DNA from 2 places in the Hydrogenovibrio thermophilus genome. Region 2 is predicted to be linked to the other one. Evidence: predicted binding sites of a transcription regulator. Region 2 holds the regulator's gene; the other holds the start of a gene.
The links. The regulator HrcA, encoded in region 2, represses chaperone genes, less so after heat shock. The targets are predictions, from matches to a motif close to TTAGCACTCNNNNNNNNNGAGTGCTAA.
Positions count from the first base shown of each region.

Region 1: EPV75_RS02220 (co-chaperone GroES) is a predicted target of HrcA. The motif match lies at 5,696-5,722, and genes of this name have one in related genera.

Region 1 is NZ_CP035033.1:476,899-484,749, reverse strand. Features, by position in the region: gene EPV75_RS02245 (anhydro-N-acetylmuramic acid kinase) at 1-374, shown strand, start outside; gene EPV75_RS02240 (citrate synthase) at 484-1,668, opposite strand; gene erpA (iron-sulfur cluster insertion protein ErpA) at 1,758-2,099, opposite strand; gene argC (N-acetyl-gamma-glutamyl-phosphate reductase) at 2,187-3,236, opposite strand; gene groL (chaperonin GroEL) at 3,667-5,307, opposite strand; gene EPV75_RS02220 (co-chaperone GroES) at 5,349-5,639, opposite strand; gene proB (glutamate 5-kinase) at 5,877-7,007, opposite strand; gene cgtA (Obg family GTPase CgtA) at 7,011-7,851, opposite strand, start outside.
Region 2 is NZ_CP035033.1:1,048,360-1,056,210, forward strand. Features, by position in the region: gene EPV75_RS04850 (PhoX family protein) at 1-708, shown strand, start outside; gene EPV75_RS04855 (hypothetical protein) at 802-2,559, shown strand; gene recN (DNA repair protein RecN) at 2,632-4,314, opposite strand; gene EPV75_RS04865 (NAD(+) kinase) at 4,352-5,227, opposite strand; gene hrcA (heat-inducible transcriptional repressor HrcA) at 5,415-6,443, shown strand; gene grpE (nucleotide exchange factor GrpE) at 6,623-7,180, shown strand; gene dnaK (molecular chaperone DnaK) at 7,337-7,851, shown strand, end outside.

The DNA of each region.
Region 1 (7,851 bases), 570 kb from region 2:
TCAACCAGGCCTGGTTGAATCGGCAATTGACCTCTTTCAGTTCCGAACAACCAACCCCGAAAGCCCTGTTATCGACACTCAACCAACTCACCGTCGAGACACTGATTCAAGGGCTGAAAACCTTGCCCGAGCCCCCGACAGAAGTGCTGATTTGCGGCGGCGGTGCCGAAAACCAAACCTTACTGAACCGCTTGCAACACAGCCTGAGATATCCGGTTAAAACCACCGCCGATTATGGCATTCACCCCCATGCTATGGAAGCGATGATGTGCGCCTGGCTCGCTCAACAGCGCTTATTGAACCGGCCCATTCCGCTGGCCAGCATTACCGGCGCCAAACGCGATTCGATATTGGGCGGTATCTGGCACGCTTAACATCACATGCGTTGTTAAGTATAAATATCACCAGGCCTGGTGATTTTGACCAATAAAAAAGCCGCTCAATGAGCGGCTTTTTTAAACGTAAACGGAAACACGTTTCGGATTACTCAGCGGCTTCCCGCGCATGGGATTCGCCGCGTTTTTCCATCGGCAAGTAGCAGGAATTGCCGGCACCGGTGTAAATCTGTGTCGGACGGAAGATTTTGTTGTTCTGCAGCTGCTCACGCCAGTGCGCCATCCAGCCAGCAGAACGCGCCACTGCAAAAATCGGTGTGAACAAACCGGCGTCAAAGCCCATTTCCTTGTACAGAATGCCGGAATAAAAATCGACGTTCGGGTAAACACCTTTATGGCTTAATAACTCTTCACAGACCTTTTCCACCTCCATCGCCGTGGCAAACGCCTGGCTCAGGGAACCGGCATCGTTCTTCTTCTGCAACAATTCGGAAGACAATTTTTGCAGAATCGTAGCCCGCGGGTCCTTGGTTTTGTATTCACGGTGCCCCATGCCCCAAATCACTTTCTTTTCCGCCAGACGGTTTTCAATGTAAGGACGCGCGTTTTCCGGCGAACCGATTTCATCCAGCATTTCGATGACTTTCTGATTGGCACCACCGTGCAACGGACCGGACAAAGACGCAATCGCCGAGGAAATAACCGAGCACGGATTCGCCAAGGTCGAACCGGTTACCATGGTGGTAAAGGTCGACGCATTGATGGTGTGCTCGGCGTGCAAAATCAAACAAGCATCCAGCAACCGCGCCCAATCCTTATCCGGCTCTTCGCCCGTCACCATGTACAGGAAGTTTTCCGCGTAGGTCAAATCCTTACGCGGCTCAATTGGATCGTAACCGTTGCGCATGTGCTCCCACATCGCGACCAGGGTGCCCATGTGGGAAATGATGTTCACCGTCACTTCATTGATATAAGCCTGGTTTTCCGTCCCGCCCTTCATGTACTCGGTACTGGGGTAAAAACTGGCCAAACTGGCCACCGCGACTTGCAGCATGTGCATCGGATGCGTCGTAGCCGGCAGGTTTTTCATAATCTCGCGCAGATTGTATTTCACGCGGCGGGCATTACGGAGCTGGTTTTCGAAATCCGCCAATTCACCGGCCGTCGGCAGATTGCCAAACAGCAACAAAAGCGTGGTTTCCTCGAAGGAAGAGTATTCCGCCAGTTCCATGATGTTGTAACCACGGTAGGTCAGAATGCCCTTTTGACCGTCGATATAAGAAATTTCAGACTCTGTTGCAGGCACGCCTGCCAGACCAGGAATGTATTCCATAATTTACCCTAGAAAATGATTTCGGACACAACCACAAGCCGGGATGACCGGAGAATAATCGTGCCGTTAAATAAAGTGTTTATCGAATTTTAAACACTGAACGATGAACCGCAGCCACAGGTTGTGGTGGCATTCGGGTTCTCGATGACAAATCGTGCGCCTTGAAGATCTTCAAGGTAATCGATTTTCGCGCCGACAAGGTACTGAAAACTCATCGGGTCAATCATTAATTTGACACCCTCTTTCTCAACCACCGTGTCGTCTTCCGCTTGAGATTCGTCAAACGTAAAACCGTACTGGAAACCGGAGCAACCGCCGCCGGTGATGTAAACTCGTAATTTCAAATCCGGGTTGCCTTCATCCTCAATCAGGCCACTGACTTTTGACGCAGCCGCTTCGGTGAAGTTAACCGGGGTAGGCATTTCAGACATGATCGCCTCCTACTTTATCGCAAAGTTTAATTGTAACAAAAGCCCGCGGCATCGTCAGTAAATCATCGCCGCCGCGAAGAGCCGGATTCAAGGCATCAATGCTACCTGTTGCAATCCGGTGATTTCCGGCAAATGACACAGCACATTCATATTCTGAACCGCTTGCCCGGCCGCACCTTTCACCAGATTGTCGATCACGGAAGACACCACCACTTTATTTCCGCCTTCCGGACGATACACCGCCAAACGGCACATATTTGAGCCTTTCACCATCCGTGTTTCCGGCAAACTCCCCGCCGGCATCACATCCACAAAAGGCTCATCGGCGTAAGCCGCTTCCAACACCGATTGCAGCTCGGCTTGAGACACGTCTTGCGCTAAGGTCATGTAAATACTGGACTCCATCCCGCGCACCATCGGCACCAAATGCGGTACAAAGGTCAAATCCACCGGGGCGCCGGCTTGCTGATGTAATTTTTCCAACATTTCCGGCAAGTGACGGTGCCCGGCCACACCATAGGCTTTGAAGCTTTCGCTCATTTCCGCCCCCAGCATGGCGACGTTCGCTCCCCGCCCGGCACCACTGACGCCGGACTTACCATCGGCGACGATTCCGTCCAGCTTGACCAAACCTGCTTTCAAAAACGGAACGGCACCCAGCAAAATACTGGTCGGGTAGCAACCCGGGTTGGCAATTACCTTGGCTTGCTGAATATCGGTCCGGAACAGCTCCGGCAAACCGTAGGCCACTTGCGGCATCACATCCGGGCAGGCATGTTCCATGCCATACCATTTTGACCAGGCCTGCATGTCTTCAATCCGGAAGTCCGCCGCCAAATCGATGATTTTCACACCGGCCGCCATCAACTCCTTGGCCATACTCATTGCCACGCCGTGCGGGGTCGCGAAGAACACGACGTCACAACCTTTCAAAACTTCCGGCGACGGCTCGGAAAACGCCAAATCATAGTGACCGCGCAGATTCGGAAACAACTCCGCTACCGGCATGCCCGCTTCGCTTCGTGAGGTGATCGCCACCACCTCCGCATTCGGGTGACTGGCCAGCAAGCGCAATAATTCCACCCCGGTATACCCGGTTCCACCAACGATTCCTATTTTGACTGTTGCGTTTTCCATGTTTCAACCATTCGGCACAGATGCCGGTTTATTTTGTTACAAAGTGATTAGATCAATATTTTAGCATTTTCGCTTTCAAAGCATAACGCCCTTTCAAACAAAACCCTAGGCCTAGCCAATTCTTCAAAAACCCGAGCCAAATGGCAGGCACAAAAAAGCCCGCACAAAGCGGGCTCTTAAATTTTTTTGGCGAAAACTTGGGGGATTCGACGCGCCTAAACGACTTATCGATGCGCCCCCAATAAAAAAGGCCAGCATAAGCTGACCTTTGAGAATGAGCTGAAATGATTTTTCAGCCTAGGCGGTACAAATTTTAGATGAGAACAAGGCGGATTTGAAACCAGCGCACCGTGGACATTTAAGTCCATGAGCACTGGAAGTTCAAACCCAACGCGGTTATCGCTGAAATTTGAACGCCCTAGGCGAAAAATTACATCATGCCGCCCATGCCTCCCATTCCGGCCGCTGCTGCTGCCGCATCGGCCGCACCACCGTCTTTCGCAGGCAGATCGGCAATCGCCGCGCCGGTCGTCAAGACCAAACCAGCGACGGAAGCGGCGTTTTGCAAGGCCGAACGCGTGACTTTCGCCGGATCGATGATACCGGCTTCCAGCATATCGACATAGGTTTCAGAAGCGGCATCGAAGCCCATATTTCCGTCGGATTCCATTACTTTATTGACGATAACGGAACCTTCCAGACCACAGTTGGCCGCGATTTGACGCATTGGTTCTTCCATAGCACGCAAAGCGATTTCGATACCGACTTGTTGCTCGTCGTTATCACCTTTCACTTTCACTTTAGAACGGGCGCGAACCAAGGCCACACCACCACCGGCTACGATCCCTTCTTGAACCGCGGCACGAGTCGCGTGAAGCGCATCGTCAACACGATCTTTCTTCTCTTTCATTTCGACTTCGGTCGCGGCACCCAGCTTGATCACCGCAACACCGCCGGACAATTTCGCCAAACGTTCTTGCAGCTTCTCTTTATCGTAATCGGATGTGGTGTTTTCCACTTGAGAGCGGATTTGCGCACAACGTGCATCGATGTCTTCTTTTGAACCGGCACCGTCGATCAACTTCGTGCTGTCTTTACCAACGACCGCAGACTTGGTTTCACCCAACATGTCCAAGGTCACGTTGTCTAAGGTCAAACCAACTTCTTCGGAAATCACGGTACCACCAGTCAAGACCGCCATATCCTGAAGCATCGCCTTACGACGCTCACCGAAGCCAGGCGCTTTGATGGCCGTGGCTTTCACGATGCCGCGCATGTTGTTGATAACCAATGTCGCCAAGGCTTCACCGTCAACATCTTCCGCAATAATCAACAATGGACGGCCGGCTTTGGAAACCGCTTCCAAGGTAGGCAACAAATCACGGATGTTGGAGATTTTTTTGTCGTGTAGCAGGATGTATGGGTTTTCCAGCTCCGCAACCATTTTTTCCTGATTGGTCACGAAGTAAGGTGATAGGTAACCGCGATCGAATTCCATCCCTTCAACCACAACCAGTTCGTCGTGCAATGAAGAACCTTCTTCAACGGTGATCACACCTTCGGTCGATACTTTTTCCATGGCATCGGCGATCATCTTACCAACCGACGCATCGGAGTTGGCCGAGATAGTCCCAACCTGAGCAATCGAATCGGTTGTGGTACACGGTACGGACATTTTTTGAATTTCTTCAACAACCGCTTCCACCGCTTTGTGGATACCACGGTTCAAATCCATCGGGTTCATACCGGCCGCAACCGATTTCATCCCTTCACGAACGATGGATTGTGCCAAAACGGTCGCCGTGGTGGTACCGTCACCGGCCACGTCGTTGGTTTGAGAAGAAACTTCCTTCACCATTTGCGCGCCCATGTTCATGAACTTGTCTTCCAATTCGATTTCACGTGCAACGGAGACACCATCTTTGGTGACGGTTGGGGCACCGAATGATTTTTCAAGAACCACGTTACGGCCTTTTGGCCCCAAGGTTACTTTAACCGCATCCGCCAGGACATTGATCCCTTCTACCATTTTTTCGCGGGCGTCTAGGCCCAATCTTACGTCTTTTGCCATCTTTCAAATCCTTCTATTAAAACGTTTCAATAATGCTTAAATTACTCAACGATTGCGATGATGTCGTCTTCACGCATCACTTTCAAAGCTTGCCCGTCTTCGTCTTTCACTTCCTGACCGGAATATTGACCGAACATCACTTTGTCGCCAACCTTGACCGTCATCGCGATAATGGAACCATTATCGGCGGCCTTACCAGGCCCAACAGCGACCACTTCGCCCATGTTTTCTTTTTCTTGAGCGGAACCAGGTAGCAGAATGCCACCGGCCGTTTCTTTTTGCTCTTCAACTTGACGAACGACCACACGGTCATGCAACGGTTTAATTTTCATAGGATTCTCCTAAACATTTGATAAATGAGGGTACTAGATTACTAAGTTTTCAATAATTAGCACTCTACCACATAGAGTGCTAATTATTTTATAAATCGGTTTGTCACTGTCAAGCCTTATGGGGGCAGTTATTTTTTTTTCAAGGAATGGAGCGGAAAATTTCCGTAAAAAACCAAAAACGCCCAGGCCTGGGCGTTTTTATGAGAAGAGATATTTCGACCGAATGTGAATGGCGGCTTAATCCACCAAAACCAGATTATCGCAATGAATCAAAAACTCGCCTTCCGAATAGCCAAGCAAACCGGCAATGTCCGAAGAGGGATGACCGATGATTTTCTCGGCCTCATGATAAGGATAATTGACCAACCCCCGCGCCACTTCCTGGTTTTTTTCATTGACGCAAATCACCATCTCACCGCGCTGAAATTCGCCGTCGATCGCTTTGACACCGATCGGCAACAAGCTTCGGCCGGAAGATTGCAACGCTTTTACCGCGCCGTCGTCCAACACCAACTGCCCTTTGGCCTGAAGATGCCCGGCCAACCAGCGCTTACGCGCGGTTAAAGGCTCTAAATCCGGAATCAACAAGGTGCCAAGATTCTCTCCGGCCTGCAACCGCGGCAAAATATTCTCTTCCCGACCGGACGCAATAAACGTCGCCGTTCCCGAACGCGCCGCGCGTTTCGCCGCCATCACTTTGGTGTACATCCCGCCTTTGCCAAGACTTCCGCCTTCCGGACTGGCCATGGCTTCGATATCTTTACGGCTGACTTCCGCTTCCGAAATCAGCGTAGCGTGCGGATTGGTGCGCGGATTATCGTTATACAATCCGTTTTGGTCGGTCAGAATCACCAACACATCTGCCGACACCAGGTTCGCGGTCAGAGCGGCCAAGGTATCGTTATCGCCAAAACGAATCTCATCGGTCACGACAGTATCGTTTTCGTTGATAATCGGCACCACATGGTGCTCCAACAGAGTTTGAATGGTATTGGAGGCATTGAGGTAACGGGCACGATTCGACAGGTCATCGTGCGTCATCAGAATCTGCGCGGTGCGGATACCATTTTTCGCAAACTCGGATTCATAAGCCTGCACCAACCCCATCTGCCCGACTGCGGCGGCGGCCTGCAACTCATTGATTTCGGACGGCCGCTTGGTCCAACCCAAACGCTGCATCCCTTCCGCAACCGCACCGGAAGACACAATCACCAGCTCGATACCCTGCTCTTTCAGCTGCACCATCTGCGACACCCAATTCGCCAACGCGGCCTGATTCAGGCCTTTACCGTCGTTGGTCAGCAAAGCGCTGCCGATTTTCACCACCCAGCGGCGCGATTTTGTGTGAATGTTTGAACGTGTGACCATTTTCTATGACTCTTCGTCGCCTTCTTCTTCCAAGGCTTTCAAACGATTTTGCTCCAACCCGTAGGCAATCTCTTTCATCAACGCTTCGGTGCCGGTTCGATTCACGGCCGAAATCGCATACACCGGTCCTTGCCACCCCAGCTGCTCGATAATATCGTTGCACAGTTCGCTGGCGTCTTCTTCGAGCAGCAGATCGGTTTTATTCAGCACCAACCAACGCTCTTTTCCAGCCAAAGCCTCACTGTACTTTTCCAGCTCTTTTTCGATGACGCGCACCGATTCAACCGGATCGGAATCATCAATCGGGGCGATATCGACCACATGCAACAACAAACCGGTTCGCGACAGATGCTTCAAGAACTGCACACCCAACCCCGCGCCTTCCGATGCGCCTTCAATCAGCCCCGGGATATCGGCAATGACAAAACTCGACTCCGGCGAGACCCGCACCACCCCCAAATTCGGGTAAAGCGTGGTAAACGGATAATTCGCGACCTTCGGACGTGCGGCGGAGACCGCGGTAATCAGACTGGACTTACCCGCATTCGGCAACCCCAGCAAACCGACATCCGCCAACACCGACAACTCCAGCCCAAGGTTACGCTCATCACCCGGTTCACCCGGGGTACATTGACGCGGCGTACGGTTGGTACTGCTTTTGAAATGCACATTCCCTAGACCGTGGCGGCCACCCTTGGCCACCAGCAACACCTGATCGTGCTCAACCAGGTCGCCAATCACTTCTTGCGTATCCAAATCGCGCACGATGGTGCCGACCGGGACCGGAATAATCAGGTCTTCCCCGGCTCGACCGGTCTTTTGCTGCCCCATTCCGGCCTGGCCG
Region 2 (7,851 bases):
GTGGATGCCGCGGATGAAGCCATTGCCGCACGTTTGGAAACACGCCGTATGGCGGCTTATAAAGGTGCGACCACCGAGTTCCGTAAAGAAGAGGGTATTACCTTCAATCAGCGTGACAACAAGTTGTATATCGCCATGTCCGAAGTCGCTTACGGTATGGAAAGCAACGAGAAGAAAGGCGTCACTAATACCACGTATGACTTGGGTGGAAACAACGACATTCGCGTTGAATATAACCCTTGTGGTGCGGTTTATGCACTGGATGTCGCCACTAACTCAACCATTGGTTCCGATTATGTGGCCTACAGCATGAAAGGCTTGGTGAGTGGTACACCAGTGGATTACTCCGGAACGGCTTTGGAAGGAAACACCTGTGATGTGGACGGAATCGCTAGCCCGGATAACGTTACCTTCTTGCAAGGTTCCGATATTCTGGTGATTGGGGAAGACACCAGCGCGCACCCGAACGATATGGTTTGGGCGTATAACATCAAAGACGGTTCCATGGAGCGTATCTTCACCGGTCCTTACGGTTCTGAAACCACATCGCCTTTCTGGCATAAAGACATCAACGGTTTCGGTTACCTGACGGTGACGACGCAGCACCCATTCGGTGAAGTCAGCGGTTCTTATACGCGACCAGCCGGTGTTGAAACCAAGTCGGAAGCCGGTTACATCGGGCCGTTCGATTTCTCGGACGTCAAATAATCCGATTATCTCACTTGGCCGATCCTCGGCCAATCTCAACAAGCCTCGCCCTTCCGGCGGGGCTTTTGTGTTTCAGTGTAAAGAGTCAAAATTATGATTGTTTCTTATTTTTTTAAAGTGGGGCTTTGGGCCTCTTTGGGTGTATCGGTCGCTGGTCTGACGGCCTGCTCTGGAACCAGTGGTTCCAAAACTCAAGACGTTGAAATCATCACGCTGGACGGCCCACAAACCGTCCAGCAGGTGACCGCCATGTTTGATGACGATTGGCTGTTGAACACGAAAGTGCATCACCGAGCCAGTAGCTACATCCCGTCCCAGTGTTACACCCGTACGGAAGGGCAAAACGGCAAGGTGCATAACCCATGCTTTACGTGTCATTCCACGCCAAAAGCACCGACCTATATCGACGACACCAGCTTTCAGATGGCCTATGAATTTCGTGATACGTCTCGAAAAAACCCTTGGATTAACTTGTTCAAGGATCGAACCGAAGCGGTGGCAAATATTTCCGATGACACCATTATGGAATACGTTCGTCAATCGAATTACTTTGATGAAGACGGGCGAATCATTCTGGCCGAAACCCTGAAAGACGTTCCTAAAAATTGGGATTTTAACGGTGACGGTGAATGGAACGGCTATCGTCCGGATTGTTATTTCAACTTCGACTCCGAGGGATTTGATCGAACGCCGAGCGGAGAGGATTCGGGCTGGCGTTCATTCGGTTACACCCCGTTTCTCGGGACTTTCTGGCCCACCAACGGCAGTACCGATGATGTGATTATGCGTCTGGCACCGGCTTTCCGAAAAGACGAAAACGGCGCTTGGGACCGAGATGTGTATCGTTTGAATTTGGCGATTGTCGAGGCCTTGATTAAACGCCGCAATGTTTCGATTCCACCGACCGACGAAACCCTATATCAGGTGGATTTGAACAAGGACGGTGAACTGGGGCAGGCCACTGAAGTGGTTTACGACTGGGCGCCTTTGGAAGGGCGGTACATGTCTTATGTCGGTCAAGCCAAACAACAATTGGCGCAGAAGAAGGTGCACTTGGCTGGTGGTTTGTATCCGGAAGGCACTGAGTTCATTCACAGCGTTCGCTACATCGATTTCGATGAAAACGGTGATATTCGAATGTCGCCGCGTTTCAAGGAATTGCGTTACGGTATTAAAACCAACTGGAACACCTATACGCAATTGCGGAACGTCGCGATGGAAGAGCTGAAAGAGGCGCATGATTTTCCGGACCGGTTGCGATATGTTCAAGGCTCGCCGGAAGGCGGCATGCTTAGCGGTGTCGGCTGGACATATCAAGGGTTCATCGAGGACCAGAACGGCGACTTGCGACCACAGAGTTATGAAGAGTCGTTGAACTGTATCGGCTGTCATGCCGGGATCAGTCAGACCACCGACACCAGTTTTGCCTTTCCGCGTAAACTGGACGCCGATGCCTTTCAAGGCGGTTGGTACCATTGGACGCAAAAAGGTCTGTCGGGCATTCCGGAACCGAAATGGTCGGACGGCACCTATGAATATACCCAGTATTTGCTGGAAAACGGTTCCGGAAACGAGTTCCGCAATAACCCGGAAGTCATCGCCAAATTCTTCGATGAAAAGGGCGAGGTGAAGCCCGAGGCGTTGGAGCGACTGCATGGCGACATCGGTTATCTGTTGTTACCGTCTCCGGAACGGGCAAAGGCTTTGAACAAGGCCTATAAGGTGATTGTGGATGAGCAAAGCTATATTTATGGTCGCACGCCACACATCAAATCCTTGAAAGACACTGTCTGGCTGGAACCGCCTGCGGATGAACCGACCGGTGTGAAGGAAGCGGTATTGATTCCGTAAAACCAAACTGATTCAATCAACACCATAAAAAAACCGGGCCATGCCCGGTTTTTTTATGGAAAGCCCAATTGTTCAGGCGCGGGTTTGCTGCGCCGTTTGTTGAGCTAAACTGAGCATTTCTTCCGCGTGTTTCAGCGTTTGCTCGGTGATTTTCATGCCGCCGAGCATCCGCGCCAATTCCTCAATCCGCGCGTCGTCATCCAGTTGGGTGACTTGGGTTTTAGTTTGGTCGTTTTCGGTATGTTTGCGGATAATGAGTTGCTGGTCGCCGTATGCCGCCACTTGTGCCAAGTGAGTGATGGAAAAAACCTGACGATGACGCCCCAGTTGTTGCATTTTTTGACCGACCACCTCGGCGATGCCGCCGCCGATGCCGACATCGACCTCATCGAAAATCATCGACGGCAAACTGGCGACTTCGGCGCTGGCCACTTGAATCGCCAAGCTAATGCGGGAAAGCTCTCCGCCGGAAGCGACTTTTGCCAAGGGTTGCAGTGGCTGACCTTTATTGGCGGTGACCTGGAAGTGCACCTGATCCAATCCGAGTTTGCTGGCTTTGTCGGTGGTGTTGACATCGATTTGGAACAAGCCGTTTTCCATGCCCAATGTGTGCATGGACGCGGTGACATTCTCGCTCAGGCGTTTGGCGGCCTGGGTGCGTGATGTATGCAGCTTTGAGGCCTGTTGGGTGAATGCCGACCAGGCCTGGTCGATTTCCTGTTTCAAGGTGTCGAGCGAGGCGCCGGAGTCGCTCAGTTCGGCCAGCGCATCACGAATTTCCTGATGTTTGGTGATCAGTTGCTCCGGGTCGAGTTGGTATTTTTTCGCCAGCCCAAACAGTTCGGACAGGCGTTCATCGACTGCTTGCAAGCGTTCCGGGTCCAGTTCGACGTGATGGTTTTGCGCTTGAATGTCGTCGGCCACGGCCTGACAGTCGATTTGAATGGAGTTGAGTTGCGCCAGCGCTTCGGCCAGTTGCGGTGAAAACTCGCTGACGTTTTCCAACTCGGAAATGGCTTGCGACAGTTTATGGGTCAAACCGTCGTCGCCTTCAATCGCTTCATAGGCGTTGTACACCGATTGTTTGATTTCGCTGGCATGCGACAAGGTGTTTTGTTCATCCGATAAGGTTTCGAATTCATCGGCTTGCGGCTGCACCTTATCGAATTCCGACAATTGAAATTCCAATAATTCCAGTTTGCTCTGGCGGTCCGCTTGCGAGGCGTGCAGTTCTTCGTAGCGTCGGTTCAATATTTGCCAGGCCTGGTAGGATTCGGCCGTTTCCGCCAGCTGGTCGTCGTGCTTGGCGTAAGCGTCCAGAAGCGCCAGTTGCTTGCTGGTGTGCATCAGGGTCTGGTGTTCGTGTTGACCGTGAATGTCAATCAGCAGGGCACTCAGGCTTTTCAGTTGGCTAACGGAAGCGGGCAGTCCGTTGATGTAAGCTTTGGAGCGCCCTTCGGATGAGAGCGTACGGCGTAGCAGACAGCTGTTGTCTTCATCCAGTTCGTTTTCGGTTAACCAGTTTTGGACGTCCGGTAAATGGGTAATGTCAAAATCGGCGGTGATGTCCGCTTTGGGTGTGCCATGGCGAACCAGCGCGCTGTCGGCGCGTTCGCCCAACGCCAGCCCGAGGGCATCCAGCAAAATCGATTTACCGGCGCCGGTTTCACCCGTCAAGGTGGTGAAACCGGATTCGAAATTCAGGTGCAGTTTTTCAATCAAGGCCAGGTTTTGAATGGTCAGTTCTTGTAGCATGTCGCTCCTAAGTTGCTCGGTGCCTGTGACGGCGCATTTACAGCTTTTGTCCCCAGTTGAGTTTGGCTCTTAGCAGTTCGTAATGATCATGGTTTTTCGGGTGGACCATTTTAATGAAATTGGGGTGACGCGTCACGATGGTTTCGTAGTGTGCCATAAATTGAAAGGAACGCTGGCCGTCGCAAATGATGGACGCCACGCTGCAGCAGTTGGCGTGCGGTCGAATCAGAACTTCGCTGTCGCCGGACACCACCACCGGGCGGTTACTCATGGTGTGCGGGTTGATGGAGACCAGTGAAATCACATTCAAGCCGGCGTCGACAATCGGGCCGCCGGCGGATAGTGAATAGGCGGTGGAGCCGGTTGGCGTGGAGACGATCAGGCCATCCGAGCGTTGGCTGTTCAGAAAACGGTTGTCGACGAAGGTTTCGAATTCGATCATGCGCGGCGAATCGTTTTTGTGCAGCACCACATCGTTAAAGGCCACTTCTTCAAACAGGGTTTCGCCGTCTTTTTTGATGACAACTTTTAACAGTGTGCGTTCTTCGCATTGGTAATCATCGGCCAGCACTTCGTCCAGGGTGTCAAGCATGGTGTCGGGTGACACGTCGGTTAAAAAGCCCAAACGCCCGAGGTTGATGCCGAGAATCGGAATGTTGTAATTGACGATGGAACGCGCCACGTCGAGAAAGGTGCCATCGCCGCCGACGACAATCGCGAAATCGATGGTTTCCAGCAGTTCGGAACGTTCCTGGCGTTCAATGCCGTAACGGTCAATGGGAAAATCCGAGCAGGAGCGTTGATCCAGCAACACGCGCTTGTCTTTTTCCTGAAAGTACAGAATCAGCTTATCAATCACTTCCCAGGACTGAATGCCGTTGTATTTGGCGAAAATTCCGATTTTACTGAACATGCGTTATATCCTTCGTCGAGCGGGTTGACAGTCGTTGGTCGTCATCCGCCTCTTGAAAATTTCCGTTTTATACCCATAATGCTTTTGAGTCCAATTTATGAGCTAGAATATTAAGCATCATTTTACGTTAAGCAAGTACTATTTTTGCCTAACATCCGTTAAAGAATGACGAGTGTCGCTGCGCTGTATGAACTTGAATGAACGATCACAACTGCTTTTCAAACACTTAATGGTATTATACCTGAATGAGGGACGGCCCGTCGGGTCATCCGTGCTGGCGAAAATGCCGGACGTTTCGGTCAGTTCCGCCACCATTCGTAATGTCATGGCAGACCTGGAAAGGATGGGGCTGATTCATTCGCCGCACACCTCCGCGGGACGCGTACCCACCGAGCACGGCTTTAGGGTGTTTGTGGATTCGATCCTGACGGTGCAGCCGTTGAATGCCTCGTCGATGAAGCAAATCGAACAAGGCTTCGATAAAGCGCAAACTCAGGAGGAGTTGCTGGGTTCCGCCTCGCAGATTTTGTCCGGCTTGACGGGCATGGCGAGTTTGGTGATGCTGCCGAACCAAGAACAGGAAGTCTTGCGCCATATCGACTTTGTGCGTTTGAACGACAAGCGCGCTTTGGTGGTGCTGGTGCTGAACGACTTGGATGTTCAAAACCGGGTCATCGAATTTGACGAGCCGGTGTCGGCCTCGCATTTGGAACAGGCGGGCAACTACCTGAACGCGCATTTCGCCGGCCGTCACCTGTATGAAGTCAAACAACTGCTGGTGCAGCGCATGGACGAGTTGCGCAAAACCATGGACCAGCTGATGGTGTCGATTGTCGAAGCCACTGATGAAGTCATTGACGACAAAATGAAGCAGGGCATGCCGTATTTTATTTCCGGTCAGACCAATTTGTTGAATTACGACGAACTGGCCGATGCCGAAAAGCTGCGCGCCTTGTTTCAATCCTTCGAAGAGCATTCCGATATGCTCAATCTGCTCAATAAAAGCATGCAGGCCAAGGGCGTTCAAGTTTTTATCGGCCAGGAATGCGGCAATGAAAGTTATCAGAACTGCAGCGTCATCACTACGCCTTACGAGCGTGACGGCGAAGTGATGGGCGTGCTGGGTGTGGTCGGGCCGAGTCGAATGCCGTACGATAAAATCGTGCCGCGTGTCGATATGACCGCACGGATTCTCAGCTCCCTACTCAATAAGTGATCAACACGGAATCATCCAAAACGACCAGGCCTGGTCGTTTTCGGGATTGCGCGGAACGACACCGTCCTGAATCGTCTTCGCAAAATTTAATGCAAAAAATTCATTTTGGGCGCTTGAAACCCTGAAAAGCGTCCTTATAAACCCCCTGATTTTACAGTTATCAACTTCTGGAGATTTTTATGTCTGAAAACAAGGCAGAACTGAACGAAGAACACATTCCAACGGCGGAAGACGGTGTTTCCGAAGAAACCCACCAAGCCGAAGACGCCGTCGAACATGACCTGGAAGCGATGTTGGACGAGGCCAAAAAAGAAGCCGATGCGCAAAAAGAGTTGGCGCTGCGCACCCTGGCCGATATGGAAAACTTAAAACGTCGTACCCGTTTGGACGTGGAAAACGCGCATAAATTTGCGTTGGAAAAATTCGTTGGCGAATTGCTGCCGGTATTGGATTCCATGGAAATGGGCTTGGACGCGGCATCGAAAGATGATGCCTCCGCGGACAGCATCCGTGAAGGCTTGGATATGACATTCAAGCAATTCCTGGACGTGATGCAGAAGTTCAATGTGGAGCGTGTGGACCCGGCGGGCGAGAAGTTTGACCCGCAATTGCACGAAGCCATGACCATGGTGCCGTCGCCGGATCACGAATCGCAATCGGTGATTGAAGTCTTCCAGAAAGGCTATGTTCTGAACGAGCGTCTGGTCCGTCCGGCGCGTGTTGTGGTGGCGCAATAAGCGGTAAACGGCCAAGGGCGAAAAAATACGAAAAAACTTTCGATGCCGCCCTTGAATAATCTCAGGCGCCCCCTATATAAAAGCTAACACAAAAAACTTTACGTATTAATTTGAAAGGCTTTGCCTCGCGAAGCCATGAAATTTGGAGATAAACGAATGGGAAAAATTATCGGGATTGACCTCGGGACAACGAACTCATGTGTCGCGGTAATGGAAGGGAAAGAAACCAAAGTCATTCCTAACGCGGAAGGGGCTCGTACCACACCTTCCATCGTGGCTTACGCAAACGACGGTGAAGTCTTGGTCGGGGATTCGGCCAAGCGTCAAGCGGTGACCAACCCTGAAAACACTTTGTTCGCCATCAAGCGTCTGATTGGCCGTCGTGCCGACGATGCCGTGGTGCAAAAAGACAAGGATATGGTGCCTTATAAAATCATTCCTGCCGATAATGGCGATGCATGGGTGGAAGTCGGTGACAAGAAATTGTCTCCGCAAGAAGTGTCTGCGCGTACGTTGATGAAAATGAAGAAAACGGCTGAAGATTATCTGGGCCATGAAGTGACCGAGGCGGTTATTACGGTACCGGCTTACTTCAACGACTCGCAACGTCAAGCCACCAAAGATGCCGGTAAAATCGCGGGTCTGGAAGTGAAGCGTATCATCAACGAACC